Regions from separate parts of the Paenibacillus sp. FSL M7-1046 genome, predicted to be linked through region 1. Evidence: riboswitches for the same ligand, from Rfam matches in the RefSeq annotation. Region 1 holds a riboswitch; the other holds the start of a gene.
The links. A riboswitch is a leader RNA that binds a small molecule or an ion and turns the genes downstream of it on or off. The one in region 1 is predicted to bind cyclic di-GMP.
Positions count from the first base shown of each region.

Region 1 (7,741 bases):
GGGTTACCTTTTGTACCATGATAAATCTGGAAATAATTGCTTCCTCGATTCATCAGTTATAACAATAAATACAGGCATCCGGTTGGGCGTGCTCGCTCTCCGGATGCCTGTTTGTCTATGGGCTGAAGGAGTGAAGGCTGCTACTGGAGGGTTACCCTTCCAGCAGCAACGCTTCCGGATCCTCCAGCAGTTCCTTGACCTTGACGAGGAAGCTTACCGCTTCGGAGCCGTCCACGATGCGGTGATCGTAGGAAAGCGCGATGTACATCATCGGGCGGTTGGCGCTTCTTTCTTCGTCCAGGGCGATCGGACGGAGCTGGATCTTGTGCATGCCGAGGATACCAACCTGCGGCGTATTGAGAATCGGCGTGGACAAGAGTGAGCCGAACACGCCGCCATTGGTAATGGTGAACGTGCCGCCCTGCAGCTCCTGCAGGCTGAGCGTATTGGCGCGTGCTTTGGAGGCGAGCTCGCCGATCCGCCGTTCGATCTCAGGGAAGCTGAGCCGGTCCGCATCGCGGACGACCGGTACAACCAGCCCTTCCTTGGCAGCGACGGCGATGCCGATGTCATAATATTTCTTGAGCAGCAGATCTTCGCCGTCGATCTCGGCATTCAGCAGCGGATAGGCTTTGAGCGCGCCGATCACAGCCTTAGTGAAGAAGGACATGAAGCCCAGTCCGACTTCATGCTTCTCTTTGAAGGCATCCTTGCGGCGCTTGCGGATGTCGAGGATGGCGGTCATGTCCACCTCGTTGAAGGTGGTCAGCATGGCCGCGGTCTGCTGCGCTTCGACCAGGCGGCTGGCGATCGTCAGCCGTCTGCGCGACATGCGCTTGCGCTCCACGGCCTTGCCGTCCTCTTGCTGCGGCGCTTTGCCCGCCGCAGCTTTGGCAGGCTCCGGCTTGCCCTGCGGCGCCGGAGACACGGGCACAGCGGCCCCTGGGCCGGCTGCGCCATGGTCCTTCACATCGGCCTGGCCAATCCGGCCGATAGGGTCGCGGGCACTGACCTCGCCGAGGTCGATGCCCCGCTCCCGCGCGAGCTTGCGCGCCCCCGGCGAAGCCAGGGCCGCATTGCCTGCCGCACCTTCGGGTGCGGCGGCAGGAACGGCAGCGTCCGAAGGCGCTGCCACAGGTGCGGCAGCGGCAGGTGCAACGCTGCCTGGGGCAGGTGCCGCCTCGGGCTTGCCGCCCGCAGCGGCCTGCGGCGCATTTCCGGCAGCAGCGTCTGCGCTGCCGATCACGCCGATAGCCTCGCCGACGGCTACATTCTCGCCGGCCTGGCGCAGGATGGAGGAGATGACGCCGTCCTCCTCCGCGCTGATTTCAAGATTGACCTTGTCGGTTTCAAGCTCAGCAAGCACATCCCCCTGGCCGACAGTATCGCCCTCTTTAACCAGCCATTTGTAGATCGTTCCTTCGGAAATGGATTCGCCCAGATCGGGTACTTTAATTTCGGACACAGGCCCTTACCTCCCCAAATATAATAGTTAACGTTATCGTGACACCGTCCCTTTTCAGGAGGACGGTACAGCCGCTTGTACTTGCGAATTTAGTTTCAGGGCTTCCGTAACTATACGCCGCTGTTCAAAGCTATGCACATCGGCGTAACCGCTGGCCGGGCTGGAACGTTCCGGACGGCCGATATACTGCACTTTGACATTCTGCGGGGCGATGGCGCGCAGCCGTGGTTCGGCATAACTCCAACCGCCCATATTCTTAGGTTCTTCTTGTACCCAGATGATTTCCTGCAGGGAGCGGAAGGTGCTCAGATGAGCGGCCAGTTCCCGTTCCGGGAACGGGTAGAGCTGCTCCAGCCGCAGAATGTGCAGCCAGGACCAATCCTGCCCCTTGGCTGAATCCAGCTCGGCCTGCAGGTCGATAGCGACCTTACCACTGCAGACAACCAGCCGTTTAACCTCGCCGGGCTTGCTGCCCAGAAGCGGCTCCGGCAGGACCGGCTGGAAGCTTCCCGAAGCCAGTTCGGCTCCCGGGGAAGTGCTGCGTGTGTTGCGGATCAGGCTTTTCGGAGCCATGACCACCAGCGGGCGGGCATCCGATCTGCCGCACAGGGCAGCTTGGCGGCGGAGCAGGTGGAAATACTGCGACGCACAGGTCAGATTGGCTACAGTCCAGTTCTCTTCAGCCGACAGCTGCAAGAACCGTTCCAGCCTTCCGCTGGAATGCTCTGGTCCCTGGCCTTCGTAGCCGTGCGGCAGCAGAATCGCCAGGTTGCTGCGCTGGGTCCATTTGGCGCGTCCGGCAGCAATGAACTGGTCGATAATGACCTGCCCGGCGTTGGCGAAATCACCATACTGCGCTTCCCAGATGACAAAGGTTTCCGGGGCAAACACGTTATAGCCGTATTCATACCCGAGTACTGACGCTTCAGACAGCGGACTATTATACACCCCGAAGGAGGCGCTGGAGTCCTTAAGCTGATGCAGCGGAGAGAAAAGTGCCCCTGTATCACTGTCATGCAGCACCAGATGGCGGTGCGCGAAGGTGCCGCGCTGGGAGTCCTGGCCGCTGAGGCGAATCGGTGTGCCGTCCTTCAGAATCGTAGCGAAGGCGAGGGCTTCTGCGAGTGCCCAGTCAACACGTTCTCCATCATTCAAAGCGTCTTTGCGGCGCTGCAGAATCCGCTCCAGCTTCGGATAGACCTGGAAGCCGTCCGGCACCGACAGCAGCTCCCGGTTAATTTCCTGCAGGTTGTCAAGCGGAACCGCTGTAGGACGCTGCGGTGTACGTACGCTGTCCAGTGCAACTGCGGTTTTGGCCTCTGCGTTCTTATGCTTGCCTTCCTTCATCTTATCAAAGGCTTGCTGCAGTACGCCTTCAACTTCGGCGTTCATTGATGTAACGTCTTCAGCCGTAATAACTCTCTCCTCCTGCAGCCGTTCCGCGTACACTTTGTATACAGTAGGATGATTGCGCACTTTACCATAAACAATCGGCTGTGTCGTTTCCGGATCATCCATTTCATTATGTCCATGGCGGCGATAGCCGATCAAGTCAATCACGAAATCCTTCTTGAACAGATTGCGGTAGGCGCTGGCCAGACGGACGGCGGCAATGCAAGCCTCCGGATCATCGGCATTGACATGCACAATCGGAATTTCATAACCCTTAGCCAGGTCACTGGCATAGTGGGTAGAACGGGAATCTTCACTTTCCGTCGTGAATCCGATCCGGTTATTGACGATGATATGCACTGTACCGCCGTTCTGATAACCTTTAAGCTTGCCGATATTAAGGGTTTCGGCCACGATGCCTTCACCCGGGAAGGCAGCATCGCCATGCATCAGCACAGCCATGGCTTTATTCGTATTTAGCTTAGGCAGACCCGGAGTGCTGCGGTCTTCCTGGGCCGCACGCGTGAAGCCCTCAACCACCGGATTGACGAATTCCAAGTGGCTCGGATTGTTGGCCAGAGTGATCCGTGTACGGACGGTTTCTCCTTCACGGACGGCGCGGTCAGCGCCGAGATGATATTTCACATCGCCGGTCCAGCCGTAGTTGATGCCCATGGAGCCTTCGGAAGGGAACAGCTCCTTGTTCGGCGAATGATGGAATTCCGAGAAAATAATATCATAAGGTTTGCCCAGGATATGAGCCAGGACGTTGAGCCGTCCGCGATGCGCCATACCCATCAGGATATGTTCGGCACCGTCATGAGCGGCAGCACGCACGATTTCATCCAGCATCGGCACCAAGGTGTCATTGCCTTCCAGGCTGAAGCGTTTCTGGCCGACAAAGGTTTTATGAAGGAAAGTTTCGAACTGCTCTACCTGAATCAGTCTTTTCAGCAATTCTTTGCGCTCTGTGTTGTTTAGAGGCGCGGGAGAGCTGGTAGATTCCGCCTGGCTGTTCAGCCAGCGCAGCTCCTGCTCGTCACGCACATGCCCGAATTCATAGGCAATGGTCTGCGTGTAGGCCTGGCGCATCCGGTGAACGGCATCCCAAGCAGTATGAACGTCATTCGGGGCATTCTCCCAGATCAGCGAGGCGGGCATAGCCATTAAATCCTCGCGGGTCAGATCATAGGTTTCGTACTCCAAATATTTCGCCATCGGATTGTTTCCCCGGTCCAGCGGGTCGATATTGGCGGCCATATGGCCATGTATGCGGATATTGGCGATCAGCTTGGAGGCCCTTACGGCCTTTCTAAGCCACTCAGTATCTCCTGAAATCACAGGCAGCGGTGCCTGTTCGGCATCAGGAGCCAATGGAGGGGGGCCGGAAAGGGTGAAGAGATCGCGGTAATTATGCTCTACTAAAGTTGGATCTTTTACAAATTGCTCATATTTCTCTTGGATGTAACCCAGATTGGGTCCGTAATACTTGCTCCACACAGTTTCGTTATAGGGATCTTTGGCTGCCATGAATACATCCTCCTAACGGATGAACTCCACGCGCGCCAAAATTTCGCCGGCGCCCTTGTGGAGCTTCGATGTTTGCGGTTTCATTCCTCATCTTATTGTGCAACTTTCAAGGCGGGTAATCAATTCATACTTTGGTTGAATCCGTTCGCAAAACGGTATGATTCAGTGCCTAATTCATACAGAACTATTATAAGTTTGGTTTCTTAACTATATGAAAATGATGCGGCGGTGTGATTGAAATGAACGAAATAAAAATGTTGTTTTCAGTTTTCATATATACATACATACATAGATAAAGAGGCTTGTTCTACAATTTTTTTGGGTTATCGAGTAATTCATACAAGCTGTTGGCAAAATAATCAATTATTTTCCGTTTCTATTTATACAATATTCCCATAAATCGACACACTTTTCGTGTAAGATATTGTATAATGTTATTGCGGATAACGGTTTCATGAATTTCTAGCCAGATCCTTTCATGTAAAGGATCCAGTAAAGGGTAAACCTGCCGAAAGACAGGGGCACAAAGTCTCGGGTCTAATGTAGAAATACTACGACGGCCGGACTGCCTGGGGACGCGTAATCTTAGGAGGAGATTTCTTGGATAAGTCCAACCAGGGGAACAACGGAGAACTGCAGACAGTTGATCTGGATTTAGAATGGGTATATTTGCTGATGTCGGCTAAGCAGGCGGGCATCAAAGCGGATGAAATCCGCCAATTTTTTAATGAGAAGACTTTACAGGCGATGTAGCGGTTGGTTGCTAAAAGTTTTGTACATACAGAAAGGGCATAGCGGATCTCTCCGCTGTGCCCTTTCTGTATGACCGGCAGTAGAAGGAACCTGCATGAATCAGGAATCCTTCTGCTCCAGCCGCCATTTTTGATAGTCCAAGAACTCTTTGAATTCCCGCTTGCTTATACCCGAAGCCATAGCTTCCAGTACGAGCCGGGACCATTCTCCATCCAGAGGTGACTCCTGCACATCGGAAGGCTCGCCGTAAAGCAGCGCATGAATGGACACCTGAAGTGCGTCAGCGATTTTTTCAATAAATTGAATAGAGGGGTTAGATTGTATATTTCTTTCCACATTGCTTAAGTATGATTTCGCCACATCAGCCTTATCCGCAAGCTCCGAAAGAGACAAGCCTTTTTCCAGACGGAGATGGTGGATGCGACTTCCCATATTATCTGGCACGATAAAAACGCCCCTCCGTACTTTTTGTTACAGTATAACAAATAACCGGAAGACGGACAAAGCACTATAGAATCAGTTCCGGTATGAATGATCCCCCTTTTATGTCGTTTCCACTCCACATCCCCATTATTTTTATTCCCTCTGCGGTATCATTTAGATTTTTCATGCGAAAACGTTCGTTAAAAAGTACGATAAGCTGAGGAAAATGAAGCTAAAAGCAGAAAATTAACTATAAATCGTTCTTTATTAAGAATATTGCAACAAAATGAGATTTTTGATTTGTAGGAGTAATGGCATATACTTACGTCATAGTTCTTAATAACGAACGAATAACGTTCGTCATAAAGGCTGGGTGTTAATAGATTACTTTGTTTGCAGGAAATTGCAAGCAGCTAAAGGAGAGGCTCCTGTGAGGCTTTCACGTTCTTCCCGGAATAGAAATATCCGTCGGTATACGCTTCCCCAAATTGCAGGGATCGTAGTGATTTCGGCTTATGGCATCGGCCAAATTACAACGCCCACGTATGCATTGCTGACTAACGTCGCAGCAACCGAATCCTCCAATATCACCACAGCATTTGTGTTTCCAAGCACGGTCGATCATATTGCCAACCAAGCCAGCGAAGCGATGAAGCTTGCTGCCTGGCAGCGTGAAGCGGCGAGAGAGGTGCTGGCGGAGATAACGGATAAGAATACGGACTCGGAGACCGCAGAGGGACGTATTGGAGGTATTCAAGAGGCTGCTGCACAAACGCGTGAGGCTGCGGCCGGCGCGGCTGCTTTTTTAGCTGAGCTTCAAGGCTATCTAACACGCTCGCAATTAGAGCTGGAGCAGCAAGTCAATGAAGTGAACCAGAGACTTTCTCCATATGAGGTCGATTTTAATCAATTAACAGCCGCACAAAATAACGATATCCCGGTATTCGAACAATTGCTCAGCCAAGCCAATCTAACGCTGGGCGAATTTCAGGAGATGGTTAGAAAGCTAAGCTCCATCAGAAGAGTGGACGCTTATGTGCAGGCAGCCTATCATCAGGCATCGAACGCGGCCGAACAGGCTAGGAGTTATGCGGACGAAACCTCGTTGATGCATACAGAGGCCGCTGACGTAATCCAAGGACTGAAAGAGGCTGAGAAGAAGGCGAAGCTCGAAGCGGAAGAAAAGGCGAAGCTCGAAGCTGAGAAAAAGGCGAAGCTCGAAGCCGAGGAGAAAGCGAAGCTCGAAGCTGAGAGGAAGACGAAGCTCGAAGCCGAAGAGAAGGCGAAGCTCGAAACTGAGGATAAAGCGAAGCTCAAAGCCGAGGATAAAGCGAAGCTCGAAGCTGAGGATAAAGCGAAGCTCGAAGCTGAGGAGAAGGCGAAGCTCGAAGCTGAGGATAAAGCGAAGCTCGAAGCCGAGGAGAAAGCGAAGCTCGAAGCTGAGGAGCAAGCAAAGCCTGAAGCCCCTGCCCCGGACGCGAATCCTGACAGCATAACGGTAAAAATAGGCGAAAAGCAAGGCGTATTCTAAACAAGGCGGTGCTCTCCAGTGATACTTAAATGGACTCGTAACCTATTGATGTATGTGTTAATTCTCATTTTTCTACTTACGCTGGTATCTGCAATCACTAGCCGGATGAATGGCGGAACACCCAAGATTCTGGGCAAGGAAATTCTAACGGTGCTCTCCGGCTCCATGGAGCCCGGAATCCAGACGGGGGCTGTCATTGCCGTCAAACCGGTGAGTGAACAGAGTCAGGGATCTTTTAAACCAGGAGATGTAATCACTTACAAAGCCCTGGATGGATCAAACAGCCTGATTACCCACCGCATTGTCAGCGTGCTCGGCTCGGGAGAAAACACCCGGTATATCACCAAAGGCGACAATAACGATGCGCAGGATGCAGATCCTATTCCTTCGAGTAATGTTGTTGCACAGTACGCGGACTTTACCGTTCCGTTTCTGGGATATTTCATGAACTGGGTAAAATCGACCGCCGGGATTATTGTCGTAATGGTTATTCCGGGAATTTTCCTCGTCATCTCTTCCCTTATTACAATCTTCAAATCGATCATGCGCATGGAGGATCCTGTAGAGGTGCAGCTTGCGCCCGGAGAATCCCCGCCTGTTACGAACGGTTGATGCTTCTCCTAACGTGGTTAGGGAAGATTCAATAA
Region 1 is NZ_JBBOXB010000001.1:1,855,263-1,863,003, reverse strand. Features, by position in the region: gene odhB (2-oxoglutarate dehydrogenase complex dihydrolipoyllysine-residue succinyltransferase) at 152-1,465, opposite strand; gene NYE29_RS07985 (2-oxoglutarate dehydrogenase E1 component) at 1,520-4,387, opposite strand; cyclic di-GMP riboswitch class I at 4,876-4,960, shown strand; gene NYE29_RS07980 (anti-repressor SinI family protein) at 4,988-5,140, shown strand; gene NYE29_RS07975 (helix-turn-helix domain-containing protein) at 5,240-5,572, opposite strand; gene NYE29_RS07970 (hypothetical protein) at 5,994-7,094, shown strand; gene sipW (signal peptidase I SipW) at 7,113-7,706, shown strand.

Region 2 (7,741 bases), 100 kb from region 1:
AAAACCGAAAAGACTCCGACCTCTGTAGGCGGAGAGGAATCGGCGGTTTTCAACTATTCAGCGAACATACGTGCTATACTGTAAGAAAATACTACAAATGGGGGTGTCGCACATGATCGTTCATCAAGCCTATAAATACCGCATCTACCCGAATACCGAGCAACAGCAACTCATTCGTCGAATGTTTGGCTGCTGCCGCTTTGTGTTCAATCATTTCCTGGAAGAGTGGAATCAAACCTATGCCGAGACAGGCAAAGGTTTGTCCTATCAGACCTGTGCGACACAGCTCCCCGTCCTAAAAACACAATATGACTGGCTCAAAGAAGTCGATAGTATTGCTTTACAGTCCGCCGTTCGGCATGTGGCAGATAGCTTTGACCGCTTTTTCAAAAAGCAAAATCAAGCGCCTCGCTTCAAAAGTCGGAAGCATCCAGTACAAAGCTACACCACGAAATTCACGAACGGAAATATCGCCATTGAAGGCAACCGATTGAAGCTTCCCAAGCTCGGCTGGATGCGTTTCGCCAACTCTCGGAAGCTGGAGGGTCGTATACTGTCCGCTACGGTACGGCAAAACGCCAGCGATAAGTATTTTGTCTCCCTGGTTTGCGAGGTCGAAAAGACCCCGCTCCCACAAGCAGATGCACATATCGGCATTGACTTGGGGCTTAAGGAATATGCTGTGTGCTCCAACGGCGAGCATTTTGCCAACCCCAGGTTTTACCGTCAATACGAGAAAAAGCTTGCGCTGTGGCAGCGGCGTTTGGCAAGACGCACACCAGGGGGCTCCAACTGGAAGAAAGCCAAGAAACACATTGCTCGTATTCACGAACACATTGCAAATTCCCGGAACGATTTTCTCCACAAGATGACAACGAAGCTGATCCGTGAGTGCCAAACGATCAGCATCGAACATCTGCGTGTGGCGAATATGATTCAAAATCCCAAACTCTCCAAGTCCATCGCTGATGCGTCCTGGGGCGAATGGGTGCGACAACTCACGTATAAAGCATCCTGGTATGGACGAACCCTCCGGGTTGCCGACACCTTCGAGCCGACCAGTCAGCAGTGCCACGTATGCGGCACGATCCATCCCGAAGTGAAGAACCTCTCGATTCGAGAATGGACATGTGTAGCTTGCGGAACACACCATGATCGGGATGAAAATGCGGCTCATAATATCAAACAGGTAGCGGTATAGCTATTACCTATAAAAATAAAAACGTAGAACTGCGAGAACGCAGGGATCGCTTGCCCATAAGAGGAGGTTGCTCCTCTGTTCGCAAGAATCCACCCCTTCAAGCGTCAGCTAAGTGGTGGAGATTCAACTCATCATTGCTCTGAAATAATCTGTAGTAATCTGATAGTATTAAAATGTTAGGTTCTCTATTATCTCTTGCGTCCTCTACAATCGTACATGATGAAGTTAGAGCTACTGCACAAACCATGAATATAATAGTCATTATTTTTTTCATCTTGTATGCCCCGCTTATTCTGAATGATTAAAGATTACTCCAGGTCTTTGATTACCGGAATCCTAGTTATTTGCTATAATAACAAAATTTTCGGGCAAGCAAAGTTATAGAGATCGCGAACAGTCGAATGGGTTCTTGGGGAATTCAGAATGTTCCTTTGTGAGGGTATCCACTCCGGCCTTGCATGTCCTCATCCCACCAGCCCAGAGCAAGAGGCTCTGGATCAGTGGGTACCTTGGTTGGTTTTTATCTTTGATCCTTGTGTTGGTAATTAATCACCATAGAATTTCCTGAATCAACAGCTAGGGTCATTGTCTCAATACCATATGGCGGATTATGCGGACCCACAAAAGTTGTGACCTTGACGGTTACGTTGAACAAGAACCCGTCCTTTTGTACACGTTCGATTTTTATGATCTCTGCGTCATACAGTCTGTATTGCCGCGGAGAGCCAAAATATCCGTTTACTGCATTTTGGATCGCTGGATTTAGTGCAGTAAGTAGAGCGTCTTTGCATAACTTTTTCCGAAAAACATATCAATTACCAGATGAATAAAGAGCTAAGCGCTAGTCTGAATAAGCACACCCATTAAAACTTTCAGGTCCGACACGGTTAACGTTTACAGTGCTGTTCACAAATAAGGAATAGATGATCTCATCTGCTGGAGCGGGATTGTAGTCAGAGCCTATTAAGTAAAGTGGGAACAAATTAGTAGGTGTTGTTGCACCGGGATTTAATTGAAGCCGGTTTGAAGCAACTATGGGATCAGTAGCTGCACTCCCTCTAACCACAAACAGGTTTAACGTGATAAATCCTCCTGAAAACACAAAAAAAGTTGCGACGCCATTGAACTGTACCCTAATAGGGCCCTGAGATCCGGCAGTGGTTAATCCAATCTGGCCAATTAATACATTTTGGTTTGCTGTCAATCCTGCGCCATTCATGCTGCCGGCAATGCTAGCGTTTTGTGAAGTCCGTGCATCGAGTAAACGTGTCATACATCAAGCCTCCCATAGTTTTTGAGATATGCTATGCAGCTATTCCAAAGAGTTCGTCCGCAGGGAGGCAATCATTTAGAGACAGCTAGCCGCCAAGAGTTGTAATACATGCTTCACTAGCTTGTCTCATTGGGAACTATGGGATTATATGTAGAGATTGCACAGCGGGGGATAGCGGTTATACAGCGGCAGTTATTTTGAGGGGCTGGCATAGGCGAAGGGAGGGGGATTCCCTCCCTCATGTCATTAAATAAAAAACGGGAGTAAGAACAAAGCAGTAATGGCGCCAAAAGGGATCCGTCTCTGGATAAAGCGGCGTCTGGGGAAAAAACCTGGATGGAACCCGAATTGTCTGTAGGTAGAGTTTTGCGCAGGCATACCCTGAAACATCTCGTTTGTGGGAATAGCAAGAGTAACGAAATCCTGGTCTACATGGGCAATAAACCCATCATGAGACTGACCATCTGTAGTAGTTACACCAACGTACTTATTCATGCAACTCCAAGAGACTTGTTGATAATTATTTGCGTCCATAAAATAATACCTCCTCAGATAAATACATCCTGACAACAGTCTATGGACTATAACCTATATTGTTGACGGCGAATGCCCATTAATAATTGTTTGGATTTGCAGAAGCTAAGTTATTCCAATAGTGGAGGAATCCTAAGGGCAAAAGGAAGAGTAAAGCAGTCGAGAGAAACTTTACAAAACCTTATTGAACCTTATAATGAGTAGTGAAGCGCCGCAAAGAACATACAGAACCTAATTGAACCTTACAGATGGGTGTGGGTTACGCGCATAATGCTTAAGCCGGGGGCAATTTCCTTCACCAGCATCTTAAAAAAACTATATGCGGCGCGGTTTTCCGGATTCCCGGTGGGCTGCGCCTTTCCTTTGTTGCAGAGAGGGGGCAGGAAGTTATGCGATGCCTGACTATACGGCAGCCTTGGGCGACGCTCATTGCTCTTGGTGAAAAATCATTCGAGACCCGTTCCTGGAGAACGGCTTACCGGGGTGAAATCGCCATTCATGCCGGTTTGAAGATTGATAAGGAAGTATGCTTACGGGAGCCTTTCCGATCGGTGCTCGCCCGTCATGGTCTTACAGCGGACAATTTGCCTGCCGGAGTGATTATAGCGACAGGATCGCTGATAAACTGTTATGAAGTTACAGCTGGTATGGCTGAAGAAGGCTGGCCCTACGGCAGCGAATATATCTTTGGAGATTATAGGGAGGGACGGTTTGCCTGGGAACTGACGGGGGTCACTCCGCTGGAGGACAACATTCCGGCCAAGGGCCGGCTGGGCTTCTGGGAGCATCCTGTTCCGCAAAGGGAGCGGTGAAGCGCTTATGGAATTTCAGACCAGCAAGTCTAACTGGATAGACGGAAAATGTTATGACGGTACCGGCGGTTCGGTGGAATACAGGTATGAATGGGCTCAGGAAGGAGCGTATGCATAGGAAATGGGCAGTCTTCTTATTGCGTGGCTTTGCATGTTATGTTTATTTCTTACGTTTAAGGATAAGGTAAGCCGGAGAATTCTATATCCCGTGGCGCTGGTAGTTATTTTCGGCACATTGGGCTATTGGAAGGTTTTAATGTAATTTATAGCGGGTACTTTACAGGTCTTGCCGACTCCCAGGGCGAGGCCTGTTTTTATTCTTCAACGCACCAAAGGCTATTGGCTTGCTTGAGGGCCGGATTTGATTTTGTACTGTTCCTCATAGCTGTTGTAGCCGGAGATATCGAGTCCCAGGTATTTGCGCATATGGATAGCGGCCTGTGCAGCGATGACGTCATCCAGCAGCAGCATCCGTTCATGATATCCCCGGCATATAAATTTGGCCTCGATGCCCACCTGGAGCCGCTGCTGTTCATAGACCTTAACTCCGCGTTTCCTCATTTCGGCGCGCACATCCCTCAGATCGGCAGTAGCCGCATTTGCAGCAGTACGGAGAACCTCCATGTATGGGGCGGGAGTCCGCAGTTGTGTCGACATAATGGCTGAATCCCGTTCAAAGGCTGATAAAATCAGCGGAAGCAATATATAGGATTTGACCAGTGTATTATCGTTACTCTCCGCTCTATGCATAAATTCAATCACCTCTAATAAGAACGTATATTCGTATTTTAACCGATTATTCAAAAATTAATCAATGGAATTTCTAAACAGCTGAAACAATGTGACATAATTCACAAAATAATTATAAGAATTATTTTATATTAAAATTGAAATAATAAATATTGAAAAATAAAGCTTATTAAAAAGGAGAATTGTGATGAATTATGAGGGAAGTCTCCGCCGCGGATTGTTGTTCGGGTTGTTTCTAAGTGTTCCACTATGGATGTCCATGATCGGCTGGGTTCAGCTGTTATAAAATATACCAATTCTGAGTCCGGCTGTTGCCCGCTGACTTATGTAAATTGACAATGACTAAAAACTGCTGCCAAAAGCTGGCGACAGTTTTTTTGCCGTTTCGACATAAGTTGAAAAGTGGTTCGAATATACTAATTTTTAATATTGAAAATTTGTTTTATGTGATTGGTGAATACAACGAAACCCTTATGTGATGCGGGATTGAGGACTTTTTCAGAGAATCTATCAAAAAAAATAAGGAATAGATTGACAAACAGAGAGGGGAAGAGATAGACTGATTCTAGTCCGAAAGTAACAAAAGTCATAGACTACATAGAATACGACTGTTACCAACTTCTCATGTATAATCGCAAACCGTTCGAAAGAGCGGGACGCAAAGTCAGGAATCTACAGCACTCTAAAGGTGCCACGATCGTCCGGCCGCCATGAAGCTAACCCTTCTTGGCGGTCTTTTTGTTGTTACGGGCTAATCTGTGCATTCATAGAATAGTTACATAGGAGGTACATATCGTTGTTGAAGAAAAAATCATTAGCCTTGATTCTGACGGGGATTTTAACCATCGGCAATATGCTTCATCCGGGGATCAATGTAGAGGCGGCGGCAAGTATGCCGTACACCCCAACACCGGTGCTGGGAGTCGCCGGCAATTTCAACGCCTTTATCTTTGGAGATTTCGCGCAAAGCAATGACCAGATCCACGGACGGCTTGCTGCTGCAGGGAATATTACTCTTCAGGGATATGGAGTATCCAAGGATGCTGTGGGCGGAGATGTGCTTATCGCCGGCAAAGACATCGACTTTTCAAATGGAACAGTTTATGGCACCTCTGTGTATGGAGGCAGCATGAAAAGTTCAGGAGCTGACCTTAAAGGAGGTACGCGGCAGGATCATCCGATCGATTTTCAAGCTGAGGAGCAATTTTTGATTCAGCGTTCGAGTGAACTTGCTGCTCTGAAACAAACGCAGCCCTTTGTCAGAGATGGAGGGAAAATGACGATTAACGCTCCGGATTCCTTTAATGTCATTCATTTGACTGCTGCGGATTTGGCGGTTACCAACGGTCTCCAGTTCAACATTGCAGGAAATGCCACGGTAATTATCAATGTAAGCGGGAATAAGGTCGTCATTCCGGATTTTCAAATGTGGAATGGCAAATCTCACAATGTGCTGTTCAACTTCTACGAAGCTTCTTCTGTAGCTAATGGGAACACAACCATTGAAGGCACCATGTTAGCGCCGCATGCCTTTGTGGCGTTCAGCCGTGCTGAACTGCATGGTACCCTTATTGCAAAAGGATTCAGCGGTTATATTCAGATGCATCATCATACCTTTGAGGGAACGGTGCCGCCAGTCGGCCCGACACCAACACCGAAGCCGACACCAACACCAACACCAACACCGACGGCGACGCCAACACCGACGCCGACACCGACGGCGACGCCAACACCGACACCGACACCAACGGCGACGCCGATACCGACGCCGATACCGACGGCGACACCGACGGCAACGCCGACGGCGACACCGACACCAACGGCGACGCCGATACCGACACCGACGCCAACGGCGACACCGACGCCAACACCGACGCCGACACCGACGGCGACGCCAACACCGACACCGACACCAACGGCGACGCCGATACCGACGGCGACACCGACGGCAACGCCGACGGCGACACCGACACCAACGGCGACGCCGATACCGACACCGACGCCAACGGCGACGCCGACACCAACGCCAACGGCAACACCGGTGCCGACACCAACGCCAACACCGGTGCCGACACCGACACCAACGCCAACACCGACGCCAACACCGGTACCAACGCCAACACCGGTGCCGACACCAACGCCGACGCCAACACCGACACCGACGGCGACACCAACACCAACGGCGACGCCAACACCGACGGCGACGCCGACACCAATGCCGACGGCGACACCGACACCGACGCCAACACCAACGCCAACACCGGTGCCGACACCAATACCAACGCCGGTACCAACACCGACGCCGGTACCAACGTCGACACCAACACCAACACCAGCGCCGACACCAACGCCAACACCGGCGCCGCCACCAACACCGGCGCCGACTCCGCCACCAACACCGGCGCCGACGCCGACACCGACACCGGTGCCAACACCGACACCGACGCCGACGCCAACGCCAACACCGGTGCCAACACCGACGCCAACACCGGCGCCGCCACCAACGCCGACGTCAACACCGACACCGACACCGACACCGGTGCCAACGCCAACACCGGTGCCGACACCAACGCCAACACCAGCGCCGACACCAACGCCAACACCGGTGCCGACACCGGTACCAACACCGACACCAACGCCGTTGCCAACAGTAGACCCGACGCCAGCACCGACGAGTGTAGCGCCAACAGTAGACCCGACGCCAGCGCCGACGAGCGTAGCGCCAACAGTAGACCCGACGCCAGCACCGACGAGCGTAGCGCCAACAGTAGACCCGACGCCAGCACCGACACCAACGGTGATTGGTACGAATGACGATCAGGAGATTACGATTGATGAGGATCCGCTGCCTTTGGGCCCTGTGACCACACCTTCGCCTGTGCAGCCAACGCCGGAGACTACTCCAGCGACTGATCCAGTACCTGCTCCGGTACCGGATGAAGAGATTATTCTTGATGAAGAAATTCCGCTGGGGCCAGTGGATCCGGCCGAGAGTCTGCCGCAGACGGGCGAAACCAGCCCGGCACCTTATTATATTACCGGTCTCGCTATTGCCGGAGTAGGTCTGCTGCTGAGCAGAACGGCAAAAACAAGCAGACGAAAACGCTGAAGCTTTCATTGAATCACACTCGGGCTAATAGCAGTCCAGACGCCATGTTCTAAACATAATTC
Region 2 is NZ_JBBOXB010000001.1:1,750,597-1,758,337, reverse strand. Features, by position in the region: gene NYE29_RS07540 (hypothetical protein) at 1-1, opposite strand, end outside; gene tnpB (IS200/IS605 family element RNA-guided endonuclease TnpB) at 113-1,201, shown strand; partial or broken gene NYE29_RS34540 (DUF3888 domain-containing protein) at 1,722-1,976, opposite strand; gene NYE29_RS07530 (hypothetical protein) at 2,043-2,474, opposite strand; gene NYE29_RS07525 (phosphatidylinositol kinase) at 2,721-3,008, opposite strand; gene NYE29_RS07520 (ASCH domain-containing protein) at 3,398-3,820, shown strand; gene NYE29_RS07515 (hypothetical protein) at 4,157-4,570, opposite strand; cyclic di-GMP riboswitch class I at 5,194-5,283, shown strand; gene NYE29_RS07510 (collagen-binding domain-containing protein) at 5,367-7,679, shown strand.
Region 2: linked by a shared signal. The riboswitch ahead of NYE29_RS07510 (collagen-binding domain-containing protein) and the one ahead of NYE29_RS07980 (anti-repressor SinI family protein) in region 1 are both predicted to bind cyclic di-GMP.